Regions from separate parts of the Glutamicibacter soli genome, predicted to be linked through region 2. Evidence: riboswitches for the same ligand, from Rfam matches in the RefSeq annotation. Region 2 holds a riboswitch; the other holds the start of a gene.
The links. Region 2 has a riboswitch for thiamine pyrophosphate ahead of thiO (glycine oxidase ThiO). Riboswitches for the same ligand answer to the same signal wherever they lie in the genome.

Region 1: another riboswitch for thiamine pyrophosphate. It lies ahead of ACTX90_RS13430 (ECF transporter S component); the one in region 2 lies ahead of thiO (glycine oxidase ThiO).

The regions. Positions count from the first base shown of each region.
Region 1 is NZ_CM125969.1:2,827,206-2,834,359, reverse strand. Features, by position in the region: gene ACTX90_RS13465 (Na+/H+ antiporter subunit A) at 1-1,490, shown strand, start outside; gene ACTX90_RS13460 (Na(+)/H(+) antiporter subunit C) at 1,487-1,936, shown strand; gene ACTX90_RS13455 (Na+/H+ antiporter subunit D) at 1,933-3,534, shown strand; gene ACTX90_RS13450 (Na+/H+ antiporter subunit E) at 3,548-4,180, shown strand; gene ACTX90_RS13445 (MrpF/PhaF family protein) at 4,177-4,443, shown strand; gene mnhG (monovalent cation/H(+) antiporter subunit G) at 4,443-4,850, shown strand; gene ACTX90_RS13435 (DUF4235 domain-containing protein) at 4,916-5,167, opposite strand; TPP riboswitch at 5,242-5,360, shown strand; gene ACTX90_RS13430 (ECF transporter S component) at 5,425-6,045, shown strand; gene ACTX90_RS13425 (ATP-binding cassette domain-containing protein) at 6,042-7,154, shown strand, end outside.
Region 2 is NZ_CM125969.1:2,485,252-2,492,405, forward strand. Features, by position in the region: gene typA (translational GTPase TypA) at 1-245, opposite strand, end outside; gene ACTX90_RS11700 (GNAT family N-acetyltransferase) at 400-936, opposite strand; gene ACTX90_RS11705 (ThiF family adenylyltransferase) at 973-2,133, opposite strand; gene ACTX90_RS11710 (thiazole synthase) at 2,130-2,984, opposite strand; gene thiS (sulfur carrier protein ThiS) at 2,989-3,231, opposite strand; gene thiO (glycine oxidase ThiO) at 3,228-4,424, opposite strand; TPP riboswitch at 4,412-4,516, opposite strand; gene ACTX90_RS11725 (hypothetical protein) at 4,745-5,041, shown strand; gene ACTX90_RS11730 (OsmC family protein) at 5,242-5,673, opposite strand; gene ACTX90_RS11735 (GNAT family protein) at 5,678-6,142, opposite strand; gene ACTX90_RS11740 (alpha/beta fold hydrolase) at 6,287-7,138, opposite strand.

The DNA of each region.
Region 1 (7,154 bases), 340 kb from region 2:
CCCCGGACATGCACCTGGCGGCCTTCGCCGGGTTCAACGCGGCCCTGGGCTTGAGCGCGATCTCGGTGGGGCTTGGCCTGTTCTTCTACTGGATCCGCCGGCGCACCGATACCGGCGCGCCGCTGCGCCGCATGGTCACCTCCGCCGAGGAGCTGTACCGCATGTCGGTGAACGTGCTGGACATGGCGGCCATCTGGATCACCGGCCGCACCCAGCGCGGTTCGCTGTCCTTCTACCTGGGTGTGATCCTGTCCGTGGTGCTGGTTCTGCCGCTGGGCATCGCGCTGGCGGTGGAAACCCCGTGGCCGACCAATTGGGTCATTGCCGACCATCCGGCGCAGCTGATCATCGGGGCGATCATCATCGCCGGCTGCGTGATCGCGATCGCCGCGCCCAAGCGCTTCATGGCGGTGCTGATGGTCTCGGTGACCGGCTACGGCATGGTCGCGATCTTCGCCCTGCAGGGCGCCCCGGACCTGGCGCTGACCCAGCTGCTGGTGGAAACCATCGTGCTGGTCTCTTTCGTGCTGGCGCTGCGCGCGCTGCCCAAGCGCCTGTGGGTTGGGCTGACCCGCATCAAGTGGGGCCGCGCGATCCTGGCGATCGCGCTGTCGATCATGGTCGTGTACATCGCGATCGCGATGATGGCAGCCCGCGGGCAGGCGCCGATCTCCCTGGAATGGCCGGAACTTGCCTATTACGAGGGCTTCGGCAAAAACGTCGTGAACGTGGCCCTGGTGGACATGCGCGTATGGGACACCTTCGGGGAAATCACCGTGCTGGCCGCTGCGGCCACCGGCGTGGCCTCGCTGATCTTCGCCGGCCGCGGCTTCGGCCGAAGGGTGCGCGCCCACCAGGTGGCCCCGGGCAGCATCGACTCCGGCTCCGAGGCCATGGGCTCCCAGGCGGAGAAGGAGGTCGAGCTGCGCATCGCCCGGCGCTTCGCCGCCAGTTCCAACCAGGACTGGCTGATGGCCGGCAACACCCTGGTGGCCGAACGCCGCTCGATCATCTTCGAAGTGGTCACCCGCCTGATGTTCCACTCGGTGCTGATCATGTCCGTTTACACGCTGCTGGCCGGGCACAACACCCCCGGCGGCGGGTTCGCCGGCGGCCTGATCGCCGGCCTGGCGCTGACCATCCGCTACCTGGCCGGCGGGCGCATCGAGCTGTCGGAGTCAATGCGCATCGCCCCGGGCATGCTGATCGGCGGCGGCATCGCGCTGGCAGGGCTGTCCGGGATCATGCCGCTGTTCGCGGGGGACGAGATCTTCACGACCTACGCGTGGGAGTTCTGGCTTCCGGTCTTCGGCGAGCACAAGTTCGTGACCTCCACGATCTTCGACATCGGCGTGTACCTGGTGGTGCTCGGCCTGGTGCAGGACGTGCTGCGCTCGCTGGGCAGCGAGATCGACCTGCTATCCGAGGGCCGCAGCCCCATCGAACAGCATGACCCAATCCAAGCGTCGCAGACGGGAGTCGGCCGATGAGCGTGAACATCACTTTCCTGGTCATCACCGGGGTGCTGCTGGCCACCGGGTTCTACCTGGTGCTCGAACGCACCCTGACCCGCGTGCTGCTGGGCATCATGCTGCTGGGCAACGGGGTGAACCTGCTGATCCTGACGGCCGGCGGGCGCAAGGGCGCGGCGCCGCTGTTCAAGCCCGACCTGCCCGCGGACCAGTACTCCGACCCGCTGCCGCAGGCGCTGATCCTGACCGCGATCGTGATCACCTTCGCGGTGACCGCGTTCCTGCTCGCGATGATCTACCGCTCCTGGACGCTGACCAGCGCCGACGTGCTGGCCGACGACACCGAAGACATCAAGGTGTCGCAGTCCACCGCCTATGACGAAGAGGAAGATTCGCCGGTGGCCGAGGACACGACCGAGTTCGTTGACGAAGAAGGCCGACCGATTCGCGAGGGGGAAGAGTGAATTTCCTGGATCTTGCTCCGCTGGCGGTGGTGCTGCCGATCTTCGGCGCCGGCGCCGCCTTCCTGGTCCGCCGCCGCATCAAGCTGCAGCGCCTGATCACCATCGGCATCCTGTGCGTGACCCTGCTCCTGGAGGCCGGTATGCTGGCCGCCGTGTGGGGCGGGGAGAGCTACGCGGTGCATATCGGCGGCTGGCAGTCGCCGTGGGGCATCTCGCTGATGGTCGACGGCTTCAGCGCCTTCATGCTGCTGATCTCCACCCTGGTGTCGCTGGCGGTGCTGTTCTACGCGACCAGCCAGGGCCTGGCCGACGGGGACGAACCCGGGCCGGTGTCGGTGTTCCACCCGGCCTACCTGATCCTGCTGGCCGGCGTGTCCAACGCGTTCCTGGCAGCTGACCTGTTCAACCTGTATGTCGGCTTCGAGATCCTGCTGACCGCCAGCTACGTGCTGCTGACCCTGGGCGCCACTGCCGAGCGCATCCGCGCGGGCACCACCTATGTGGTGGTCTCCGTGGTCTCCTCGGTGATCTTCCTGATGGGCATCGCGATGACCTACGCGGCGACCGGCACCGTGAACATGGCGGACCTGGCAGTGAAGCTGCCGCAGCTTGACCAGGGACCGCAGCTGATCCTGCATGTGCTGCTGCTGATCGCCTTCGGCATCAAGGCGGCGGTCTTCCCGCTGTCGCTGTGGCTTCCGGACTCCTATCCGACGGCCCCGGCCCCGGTGACCGCGGTGTTCGCCGGCCTGCTGACCAAGGTGGGGGTGTACGCGATCGTGCGCACCGAGACGCTGCTGTTCCCGGGAGGCGCGGTGAACGCCGGGCTGCTGGTGGTCGCGGCGCTGACCATGGTCATCGGTATCCTCGGCGCGATCGCGCAGACCGACTTCAAGCGTATGCTGTCCTTCACGCTGACCAGCCACATCGGCTACCTGATCTTCGGCGTGGCCGTGGGCGGCGAGCTGGCCATCGCGGCGACCATCTACTACGTCGGCCACCACATCATCGTGCAGACCTCGCTGTTCATGGTGGCGGGGCTGATCGAGCGCCGCGCCGGCAGCGCGAACGTGACCCGGCTGGGCTCGCTGGCCAAGCTGTCCCCGGCGCTGTCGCTGCTGTTCTTCATCCCGGCCATCAATTTGGGCGGCATCCCGCCGTTCTCCGGCTTCCTGGGCAAGTTCGGGCTGCTGCATGCGGCCGCGCAGGATGCAGACGCGTTGACCTGGGCGGTCATCGCCGCCGGCCTGCTGACCAGCCTGCTGACCCTGCTGGCGATCATCCGCGTGTGGGCCCGCATGTTCTGGCGCCGCGCGGCGGACGCCGAGATCCCCAACCCGGACCTGGTGGACGAGGCGGCGAAGGTCGCGGACCAGACCGCCGCCGGCGGCGCCCAGGCGCCGCACCTGGGCCTGAAGCTGGCCCGCGAACTCGAATCCGAGACGCTGCCCTGGGGCATGCGCTACGCCACCGGCTCGCTGGTGGTGGCGGGCATCGCGCTGACGGTGTTCGCCGGGCCGATCTTCGAGTTCTGCCAGCGAGTGGCGGCGCAGCTGATCGCCCACGAACCGTACATCAACGCCATCCTGAGTTACTGAGCGGAGGGACAACATGCCGAATAAGAACCTGGCCCCGCGCGACCAGCGCATCGACGACGCGCTGGACACCGCCGGCGTCCGCCACCGCGCCACGCTCAAGCAGGAGTGGCCGCTGCTGCTCCTGCTGGTTTTCGTCTGGGGAGCGCTCTGGCAGGACTTCTCCCCGGGCAACCTGATCTTTGGCGCCGTCATCGCGCTGGTCATCGTGAACCTGTTCCCGCTGCCGCCGGTGGTGCTCTCCGGGCGGCTGAACCTCTGGTACTGCGTCAAGCTGTTCGGATGGTTCCTGGGCCAGGTCGTCGCCGCCAGCGTGCACGTCGCCTGGCTGGCGGTGGTGCGCGGGAAGAAGACGCGCAGCTCGGTGATCGCGGTGCCGCTGCGCACCGACTCGGACCTGATCGTGATGACCGTGGGCCATGTGCTGACGCTGATTCCCGGGTCCTTCGTGCTCGACGTGGACCGCAGCTCCTCGACCCTGTATCTGCACTACATCGACGTCGACTCGGCCCAGGAGGTCGCGAAGGCGCGGGAGAACATCCGCGACATCGAACGCCGCCTGATCATGGCCATCGGCAGCCAGGACGAGTACGAAGCCATCAAGAACGAATGCAGCCCCCGCGTGAGAAGGACAAAGGAGAAGCCATGATCGAAGTTGTCGTCTGGATCTGCGGCAGCCTGCTCGGGCTGGGCGCCATCGCCTGCCTGGTCCGTGTGGCGAAAGGCCCCTCGATCCTCGACCGGGTGCTGGCCCTGGATGTCATGCTGCTGATCATCTCCGCGGCCCTGTGCCTGGAGATGGCGTTGAACAGGCATACCGACTACGTGCTGTTCGTGGTCGCCGCCTGCACCATCGGGTTCATCGGCTCGGTGACCGTCTCGCGCTATGTCTCGGATCAGAGGAACGCGTAATGGACCTTTTCCTCGACATCCTCGTCGCCGTGCTGCTGATTCTGGGCTGCCTGATGTCCCTGATTGCCGGCATCGGCCTGCTGACCTTTCCCGACATGCTCACCCGCATGCATGCGGCCACCAAACCCCAGGTGCTGGGCTTCCTGCTGATCTTCGCCGGACTGGCCATCCACCTGCGCAGCTGGACCGTCATCCCGGTCCTCGTCCTTGCCTGGGCGATGCAGCTGCTGACCGCCCCGGTGTCTGCGCACATGATCGGCCGCGCCGGCTACCGCACCAAGCACGCGGCCAAGGAGACCCTGTACTCCGACGAGCTGCGCCAGGTCGTGGAGAAGGTGACCTCCGCCCCGCACACCGGGACCGTGCCGGAAATTGATCCGCAGGAGACCGGGCCGGACGCGAAATAACTTCAACCAACAGCAGCGGGCCATTCCCTGAGCAGGCAATGCCCCGCTGCTGTTGCGCTGGAGTGCTACTTGGTGAACTTGGCGATGGCCTTGGTGGTGCCGCGATCAGCCAGCACTTGGATGACCGCTGCGACCACGGCGGAGAACACGGCGAAGCCCAGCGCCTGGCGCATGGAAGCCTCGGCGGCTTCCTCGCTGCCCTTGCGCGGGGCGGTGTTGCCGGTGAAACCCTTCCAGACCTGATCGACCAGCTTGCTGCCGAGGAAGCCCGCACCCAGGGAAATGCCGGTTGCGATGAGCTTTTGTACTGCGTTCATGTGGACCTCACGTTCAACGTTGTGACTTATCGTTCCGTTGCCAGCTTACCTGCGGTATGGTGGGTGGGCAGTAATTATTCCGACAGGGGAGCGTCAAGCCGTTCGCGGCGAAAGGCGCTGAGAGTGCGATAGATCGCAGACCCTCGAACCTGCTCCGGTTAGTACCGGCGAAGGAAGTCGAGCATCTCGGATGCGGACCGGCGCTGGACAGCGCCCCGATTCCGTTCATCCCCCCTCCTGATCAAGGAGGACACCTCATGAGCACAACCCGCACGACGCAGCGCAGCACCTGGCGCGTAGTCGATATCGTCATCGCCTCGGTCATCGCCGTCGCTTCCGGCGTGGTCTTCTGGGCCTGGTCCGCGAGCTACGGCCTGTTCTCGCTGGCCTTCACCGCCTTCCCACCCGGCACTGCCCTGCTTACCGGCCTGTGGCTGTTCCCGGCGGTGCTCGGCGCGCTGATCATCCGCAAGCCCGGCGCCGCACTGTTCTGCGAGGTGCTGGCCGCCGTGGTCGAGGCGCTGCTGGGCACGCACTGGGGCATGCCGGTGCTGATTTCCGGCCTGGTCCAGGGGCTGGGCGCCGAGCTGGTGTTCGCGCTGTTCCGCTACCGCCGCTGGAACCTGCCGGTGGCGTTGCTTGCAGGCCTGGGCTCGGGCCTGTTTGCCGGCCTCAGCGAAGCCTACGTCGTGGGCAGCGTGGCCGAATACACCGAGTCCATGAAGCTGTTCCACGTGGGAGCCACCGCCGTGTCTGGCCTGGTGGTCGCCGGCCTGCTGTCCTGGTGGATTACCCGGGCGCTGGCCCGCACCGGCGCGCTGAGCAACCTCGCCAGCCGCCGCGCGCACCTGGAACCGGCGCTTGCGGTGCGCAAATGAGCGCCGCCGCCATCGGGCGTACGGCCCCGCTGACCCGGCAGGGTGTGGAGATCAGCGCGCGCGGCTTCACCTGGCAGCATGCCGAGCGCGACCGCCCGGCCATCGCCGGACTTGACGTGCAGATCCCTGCAGGTCAGAAGGTGCTCCTGCTGGGCCCGTCGGGGGCCGGCAAATCCACCTTCTTGCATGCGCTGGCCGGCGTGCTCGAAGTCGACCAGGACGCCGGTCCCACCGGCGAGCTGCTGGTCGGCGGGCAGGATGCGTTCGCGCGCAGCTTCCCGGTGGGCCTGATGCAGCAGGATCCGGAAACCCAGGTGGTGCAGAGCCGGGTGGGTGACGACGTCGCCTTCGGCGCCGAGAACCTGGGTGTCGACCCGCAGGAGATCCGCGAGCGGATCCCGCAGGCGCTTGACGCCGTGGGGCTCGGCGCACTGGGCTACGAACATCGCACGCAGGAACTGTCCGGCGGGCAGAAGCAGCGCCTGGCCCTGGCCGGGATCCTGGCCATGCGCCCCGGGCTGATGCTGCTTGACGAGCCGACCGCGAATATCGACCCGGGCAGCATCCCGCCGTTGCGCGATGCAGTGATCGGCGCCGTGGAGTCCACCGGGGCGACGCTGATCGTGGTGGAGCACCGGCTGGAGGCGTGGGCCCGGCAGGTGGATCGGGTGCTGGTGCTGGCCCCCGGCGGGGGGATCGCCCACGACCTGCACCCCGAGGCGCTGGCCGGGGACGCGGCGGTGCGCGCCGAATTGGCGCAGGCAGGGGTCTGGATTCCGGGCTATGTTCCGCAGACCTCACCGGCGCCGAGGGCCGGCGGCGCCCCGATGCTGCACGCCGAGGAGCTGGTTTGCGCGCGGGGCGAGCATGCTGTGCGCACCGCCCCGGCCAGCTTCGAGGTCACCGGCGGCAGGGCCCTGGTGATCCGCGGGGAGAACGGGGCAGGGAAGTCCACGCTGGCACTGACCCTGGGCGGGCTGCTGCAACCTGTGTCAGGCCAGTTCGCCGCCAGCCCCCAGCTGGCCGACGGGTTGCCGCCCTCGCCGTTCAGCTGGAAGGCCGGAGCGCTGGTCGCCCGCATCGGCTCGGTGTTCCAGGAACCCGAGCAC
Region 2 (7,154 bases):
GTCATCTGCTTGCCGTTGGCGGCCGGGCCGCTGTAGAACACGGTGGTGTTCTTGGCAAGGATGGTGATGCCCTTTTCGCGCTCCAGCTCGCCCGAGTCCATCACGCGGTCTTCGGTTTCACCGTGGCTGTCGAAAGCGCCGGTCTGCTGAAGCATTGCGTTGACCATGGTGGTCTTGCCGTGGTCGACGTGCGCAACGATTGCTACGTTGCGCAGTTCTTCGCGGCTCGTGATGTTATCTGACATGCGTGAAGGCTCACTTCTGCTCGAGTTAAGGGTCAATGGAGTCGGGGCCAAAGTCGACCCAGCTATTTATTCTACGCTCTCATGGCAAGCCAACCGGGGAGGTGTGTCAAAACATACAGAAAAAAGCACGCAACATCCGGGTGAACCCGCGGGTTCAGGCGATCGGCACCCAGAATCGCAGGTGGGCGGTTCCGTCCCCGTCAACGACTTGAGGGCGTTGCGCGTCGGGAACTCCCCCGCAGCGCAGGATGGTGGCGCGCGATCCGACGTTGCCGGCGGCGCAGGTGATCAGCGCCCTCTGGACCCCGGCAGCGCTCAGCTCGTCCAGACCGAAACGGCACAGCGCCCCGGCGACTCCCTGCCGGCGCGCCTCGGGCAGCACCCCGTAGCCGAGGTGCCCGCCCAGATGCTGCAGGGAGGAGTTCAATGCGTAGCGCACCGACACCCGTCCCAGGAACCAGCCGTCCTGGTCCACCGCGACGAACAGGGCCGAGCGGACCCAGCCCTCGGGAACGTGCTCCCCGCGCCGCCCGGCATTCATCCGGTACACGTAGTCCGCCCAGTTCCCCTTCTCCGTCCAGGAGGGCAGGAATTCAAAGTCGTCGGCCAGCAGCGCGTGGTGCGCGTCGATGGCCTGCTGCTCGTCGGCGTCGGTGAGTTCGCGAAACGCCAGTTCGCCCAATACGTCCATGGATCCAGTATCCCAGCCGGCCGCTGGCCCGCGTCGTCAATAGGCCAGCGCCTCGCCGCGCACCTGCTGGTACCACTCCAGGGTGCCGCCGGACAGGTTCAGCACCTGCGCCCCGGCCGGCTGCGGGCCCAGCGCCTGGGCGGCGCGCAGCGAACGGGCCCCGCTCTTGCAGGCGAGCACCACGTGGGTGGCGCCCTGGGCGGGGATCGCGTCCCAGCCGCGGGAGAGCACCTGATCCAGCGGCACGTGCACGCTGCCGGTGATGGCGGCGATCTGCCGTTCCCAGTCCTCGCGCACGTCGATGACCAGCACCCGGCCCGGCGCCGCTTGGCTGCCTCGCAGGGTTTCCAGCTCCGCCGCGCCCAACTGGCCAACGGCCGGGGCCAGGGCGCAGGATTCCTGCGCGTAGTTCCCCAGCTTGCGCACCCGGGCACGCTGCGGGTCGCGTTCGAAGGACAGGGTGCGCACCCCGGCGCTCAGCGCGTCGTAGAGCCAGAGCTTGCCGGAGAGGGTTTCACCGGTTCCGGTGATCAGCTTCAGCGCCTCGACGGCCATGATCGAGCCGACCACCCCGCACAGCGCGCCGAACACGCCGCCCTCGGCGCAGCTGGGTACCGAGTCCGCGTCCGGGATCTCCGGGAACAGGTCGCGCAGCATCGGCCCGGTGCGCGGGTCGAACACCGAGACCTGGCCGGAGAACTGGAACAGCGTGCCCCACACCAGCGGGGTTCCGGTCAGCTCGGCGGCGTCGTTTGACAGGTAGCGGGTGGCGAAGTTGTCGCTGCCGTCGATCACCAGGTCGTAGCCGGCGAACAGCTCCAGCGCGTTGTCCGGGGTCAGCCGCTGCCCCAGGGGAACCACCTGGACCTGGTCGTTCAGCTGCGCCGCCAGCCGGGGCACCGAGTCGACCTTGCGCGCCCCGACGTCCGACTGGCGGTGCATGATCTGGCGCTGCAGGTTGGACAGCTCCACGGTGTCGTCGTCCATGACCGCCAGCGTGCCCACCCCGGCGGCGATCAGGTAGCTGGAGATCGGGCTGCCCAGTCCCCCGGCGCCGATGACCAGCACGCGCGCGGCGGCGATGCGGCGCTGGCCTTCCTCCCCGACCCCGGGCAGGGTCAGGTGCCGGGAATAGCGGGCCAGCTGGGCAGGGTCCAGCGCGGTGCGCGGTGCGACCAGCGGTGCGCGGCCGCTCACGAGAAGTCCCCGATCAGCGCCTGCATCATTCCCTCGCCCGGGGAGGAGGCCAGCGCGGTGTCGCGCACCGGGATGCGCCCCGCCAGCCGGGCGGCGCGTCCGGCGCGCACGGCGTCGCGCATCGCGGCGGCCATCAGCGGGGCGTTGTGGGCGCGGGTCACGGCGCTGGCCAGCAGCACCGCGTCGCAGCCCAGCTCCATCGCCTTCGCGGCGTCGGAAGCGGTACCCACCCCGGCATCCAGGATCACCGGGACGGTGGCGCGGGAGACGATGGTGGCGATGTTGTGCGGGTTCAGGATGCCCAGCCCGGAGCCGATGGGCGCCCCGGCCGGCATGACCGCCGCGACCCCGGCGTCCTGCAGCCGGGCGGCCAGCGCAGGGTCGTCGTTGGTGTAGGCGAAGACCTCGAAGCCGTCGGCGACCAGCTGCTCGGCGGCGGCGAACAGCTCCAGCGGGTCGGGCAGCAGGGTGTGCTCGTCGGCGATCACCTCCAGCTTCACCCAGTTCGTTTCCAGCGCCTCGCGCGCCAGGTGGGCGGTGAGGATCGCGTCGCGGGCGGTGAAGCAGCCAGCGGTATTCGGCAGCGCGGCGATGCCGTGGCGCTGCAGCAGCTCGTACACGCTGGCCGAGCCGCCGGCCGAGTAGTGCCGGATGGACACCGTGGTCAATTCGGTGCCGGAGAGCGCGAGCGCCTGCTCCAGGGTGCTCAGCGAGGTGGCCCCGCCGGTGCCCAGGATCAGCCGGGAGCCGAAGCTGCGCCCTGCCACCTCGAAGGCGTCGTTGACGGCATCCAGCTCGGTGAGGTCCGCGGCGGCGGTGGTTTCAGTGGTGTTCTGCGTGCTGCGCTGCATTGGTTCAGCCTCCCTGGGCGGCGGTGACGAGTTCGACGGTGTGGCCGGCGGCCAATTCCCGCTGCGCCCAAGCGCTGCGCGGGACCACCGCGCCGTTCACGGCGACGGCCAGGCCCAGCTTGGTGCCGTCGGCGGCCTGGCCCTGTTCGTCAAGTTCGCGGCCCAAGTGCGAAGAGACCAGATCGCGCAGGGTGGAACCCTGCTGGATCGTGGTGGGGGTTGAGTTCAGCGTGATGTCGATGGTCATGGGTGCAGCTCCATTCGGGTCGGTGCAAGTCGTGAAGGATCGGTTCGGGACGGTTCAGCTCGGGAAAGTCCTGCCGGGTCCGGCGCACTCCCGCCGCTGAAGCGCGCGGGGTCCACGGCCCGGGCGTGCTCTGCGTGCGGCGGCTGGCTCAGGACCAGGTCCGCGGTCAGCGAGGAGCCGAAGGGGGTGAGCAGCACCCCGTGGCGGGAATAGCCGGTGGAGAGCACCATTCCGTCATCCAGCCGCCCTATCAGCGGCCGGTCGTCGGGGGTGCCGGGCCTGGCGCGGGCGATGACCTCGTTCAGCGAGCAGTCGACGATCCCGGGCACCAGGCGGCGGGCGTTGTCCAGCAGCTTGTGCATCTGCCCGATGTTGACCGCCTCGTTGCCGTCCTCGCGGCTGCTGGCGCCCAGCACCAGCGAGCCGTCCGCGCGCGGCACCAGGTAGACCGGGTCGCGGCGCACGATCCCGCGCACCGTGTGCGTGAGCAGCCGCGGGCCCGCAGGGCCCTGCAGCCGGAAGATGTCCCCGTAGACCGGGCGCAGCGGAAGTTCCGGTGTCCCGGCCACGGTGCCCAGGCCCGCGGCGAGCACCACCTGGTCCGCCTCGATGATCCGGCCGCTGCCGGTACGCACCGCGTGGGTGGTCCCGGCACGCTGCAGCAGCTCGACGGCCGGTTCGCGGACCAGCTGGGCGTCCAGGTGCCCGGCCAGGATCGCCACCACGGAGCGCGGGTCGATCTGGTGGTCCCCGGCGCAGCGCACCGCGCCGGCGATGTTGCTGGCCAGCGCCGGTTCCAGCCGGCGGGCGGCGCTGGGCAGCAGGGTCTGTGCGCTGAAGCCCAGGGAGGCCTGCAGCTGCACCAGTTCGTGCAGGGCATCGCGGTCGGCCGGTTCGGCGGCGACCACCAGGGTTGCGTTCTGCAGGTAGTCCGGGCGCCGGCCGGTGGCCTGCTCGATGCGCTGCACGAAGTCCGGGTAGGCCTGGTTGGAGGCGCCGAGCAGCTCGTGCAGGATTCCGTGGCCCCAGGTGGTTTCGGCGGCTGGGGCGAGCATGCCGGCCGCGGCGCGGCTGGCCCCCTGCCCGGGATCCGGGTCGATGACGGTGACCTCGCAGCCGCGCGAACGCAGTTCGAAGGCGGTGGACAGGCCGATGATCCCGGCCCCGATGATGGCAACGTGCAACGACGGCACTTCCTTCCTACGGCGGCATGACCCGCATCAGGTGTAGCGGTCGGCTCGGTGCCCTCTCAGCCTGGTCGGTTCAGGCTCCCGCGGAGTTGAAGCGATTATAGGCATGAGCTGCACCACAAATGCCAACTCTGCGCCGCGGGCGCGTCATCTTCGCGCGCGGCGCAGCCGGTCCGGGAGTCCCGGGCGCGCCTCGTTCCAAGGTGCCGGATGGGTAAATCCTCAAAGATCCATGAGTTCGTTTGCCCGCGCCCCGGCTCGTACGGAAGCGTTGCGTGAAGTTGCCCGGAACCGGGCGGCACCGCAACCGGAAGGAGAATACAGTGCTGACACTGACCGATCAGGCCGATGCGATCGTGACCTCGCTGGTCACCAACCAGACGGAGGACAACGAGGCGGGGCTCCGCATCCAGCCCGCCGACGAGACCGAAAGCCAGCAGACCGCGCGTTTCGCCGTGCGGGTCGTCGACGGCCCGCAGCCGGCGGACCAGGTGATCCAGGGCGAGGGCAGTCCCGTCTTCCTCGACGAGCTGGTCACCGACGCCCTGGATGACAAGGTGCTCGACGCGAACGTGGATGCCGAGGGAACCATCACCTTCCAGGTCCTGGCCCAGCGTTAGGCTTCCGCCGTCCGCGCTCGGGGCACGCTCCCCTGCGCGGCGGCGCACGCGCAACTGCCCGGGCAGCGCTCGTGCGGATTCGGTCTTCCCGAATCCGCCCCACGAGCCGCTGCACCGGGCAGTTGCATGTTGACTATGTTGTGATGCGGCGTTGTGATGCGCCGGCTCCCTGCCGGCTTCCCGCCGCGGCCGGAGGTTCGCTAGTCAGCGATCTCGCTGGTGACCTTGGCCCCCAGCTCGACGGTGCGCGAGACCGTGCAGTACTTGTCGTGGGAGAGCTTCACGATGCGCTCGACCATGCCGGCGGCCTTGCGGCCCTCGTCGGTGTCCGGGAACTTCAGGTCGAAGGACATCTTGATGTCCTCCATGCGTCCGGCGCCCTCCTCGCTCAGCTTGTAGCCGCTGGCGGCCACCTCGAACTTCTCCGGCTCGCTGCGGCGCGTGGTGGCCACGTCGACGTCGATGGCCGAGCAGCCGGCGATGGCCGCCAGCAGCAGCTCCACCGGGGTCAGCAGCCCTTCGCCCTGGCCGAATTCCAGGCTGGCACCGGTTTCGCCGCTGGTCGCCCGGTACCTTTTGGACTCTACTCGTTCGACTTTGACTTCACGCAGTTCACGGGTGTTTTCGCTCATGGATCTATCGTGACACGTCCGGGGCCGAAAGCCGGACATGGCGCAGCTGGATCCGGGCCAGCTGGTCGGTGTGCTCGGCTTCCTTTTCGATCTGGAACCCGTGGTCGAGAAAAAACGAGAGGGTGCTCGCGTTCTGCCCATTGATCAGGATGCAGGCCGCCGGGCACAGCGCGAGGATGTCATTCAGCAGCGCGCTGCCCACGCCGTGGTGGCGGTCGTGGTGGCGTACCCACAAGAGCTCGATCTGTGTTTCGCTCCAGGCGGCGAAGCCGATGATCTCCTTGCCCAGCTGGGCGATCCGCACCGAGACGCGCTGGGAGTAGACCGCTTCAAGAGCGTTGGCAACGGCGTCCACGTCGGCGGCCGAGAGGAAGTCGCGTCCTCCCTCCACCGAGTTGCGCCAGACATCCAGGAGTTCGGGTACTTCCTCCACGCTGGTCCAGTTGCGAAGAACGAGCCTCTCAGACATCTGAACTCCTTCCAGCCGTGGAATACTCCGCGTGTTGTCTCATGATTTTCTCCTAGTGGGATGCCACAGAGAAGCACGGATTGGTAACAAGTACCGACTCATCTGTGCCGTGAAAGCGGGCACGGGATCTCCGACTGTTACAACTCACGACCCGGCAAAGGCACGCACGGCCCGGCTCCAGGCGGTAATTTCTTCTGCCGCAATATCGGGTTGGTCAAGGTGCACGTTGTGCCCCGCCGCGGGAACGACAACGATTTCGGCCGATGGATACCTCGCAGCGAGCCTGCCCGGATCGGCGAAACCGGTGACGTGGTCCTGCATCCCGCACAGCATCAGCACCGGGCAGGCCAGCTGGGAGGTCCGCTCGACCGGCAGCTCGTCCAGGAAGTAGCGTTTGGACAGCTTGGCCAGCGAACGCAGGTTCACCGCGCGGATCCCGGGCAGCGCGTGGGTGCGGAAGCGTTGGAAGTTCTCCACCGTTTGGAGCACCGACATCTGTTGATAATGATCCGCGTCCTGCGTCGGCAGCCCGGCCAGCAGCTCGGGATCCTGCAGCAGGATTTCCCGCGGCGGCACGGTCCGCTGCGAATGCGCGGGATACACCAAGGGCGCCAGCATCGCCATGCCGACTACCTGGGGGCCGAAGCGGTCCGCCATCTCCTGGGCCAGCAGCGACCCGAGCGAGTTGCCGATCATCGCGAACGGCCGTTCCCCGCACTGCCGCCGGATCAGCTGCTCAAGCCAGTCGGCGATTTCCGGCAGGCCGCCGGCGCCGTCCAGTGCAGCGGTGCCTCCCATGCCGGGAAGGTCGACGTAGATCCGTTGGAAAACACCGGTCGCCGCCAGCACCTCGTCCAGGGCCAGGAGAATCCGGTGGTCGACCCCGTGCCCGTGAATCAGGACTAGTGGAATCCCTTGGCCCTTGGTATACGGCACGCCGGAAGCCTGGTTCTCGTTGATTTCCAAAAGTTTCTCCTCTCTCAAGGTGGTACTCACGCCCTCCTGCGGTTGC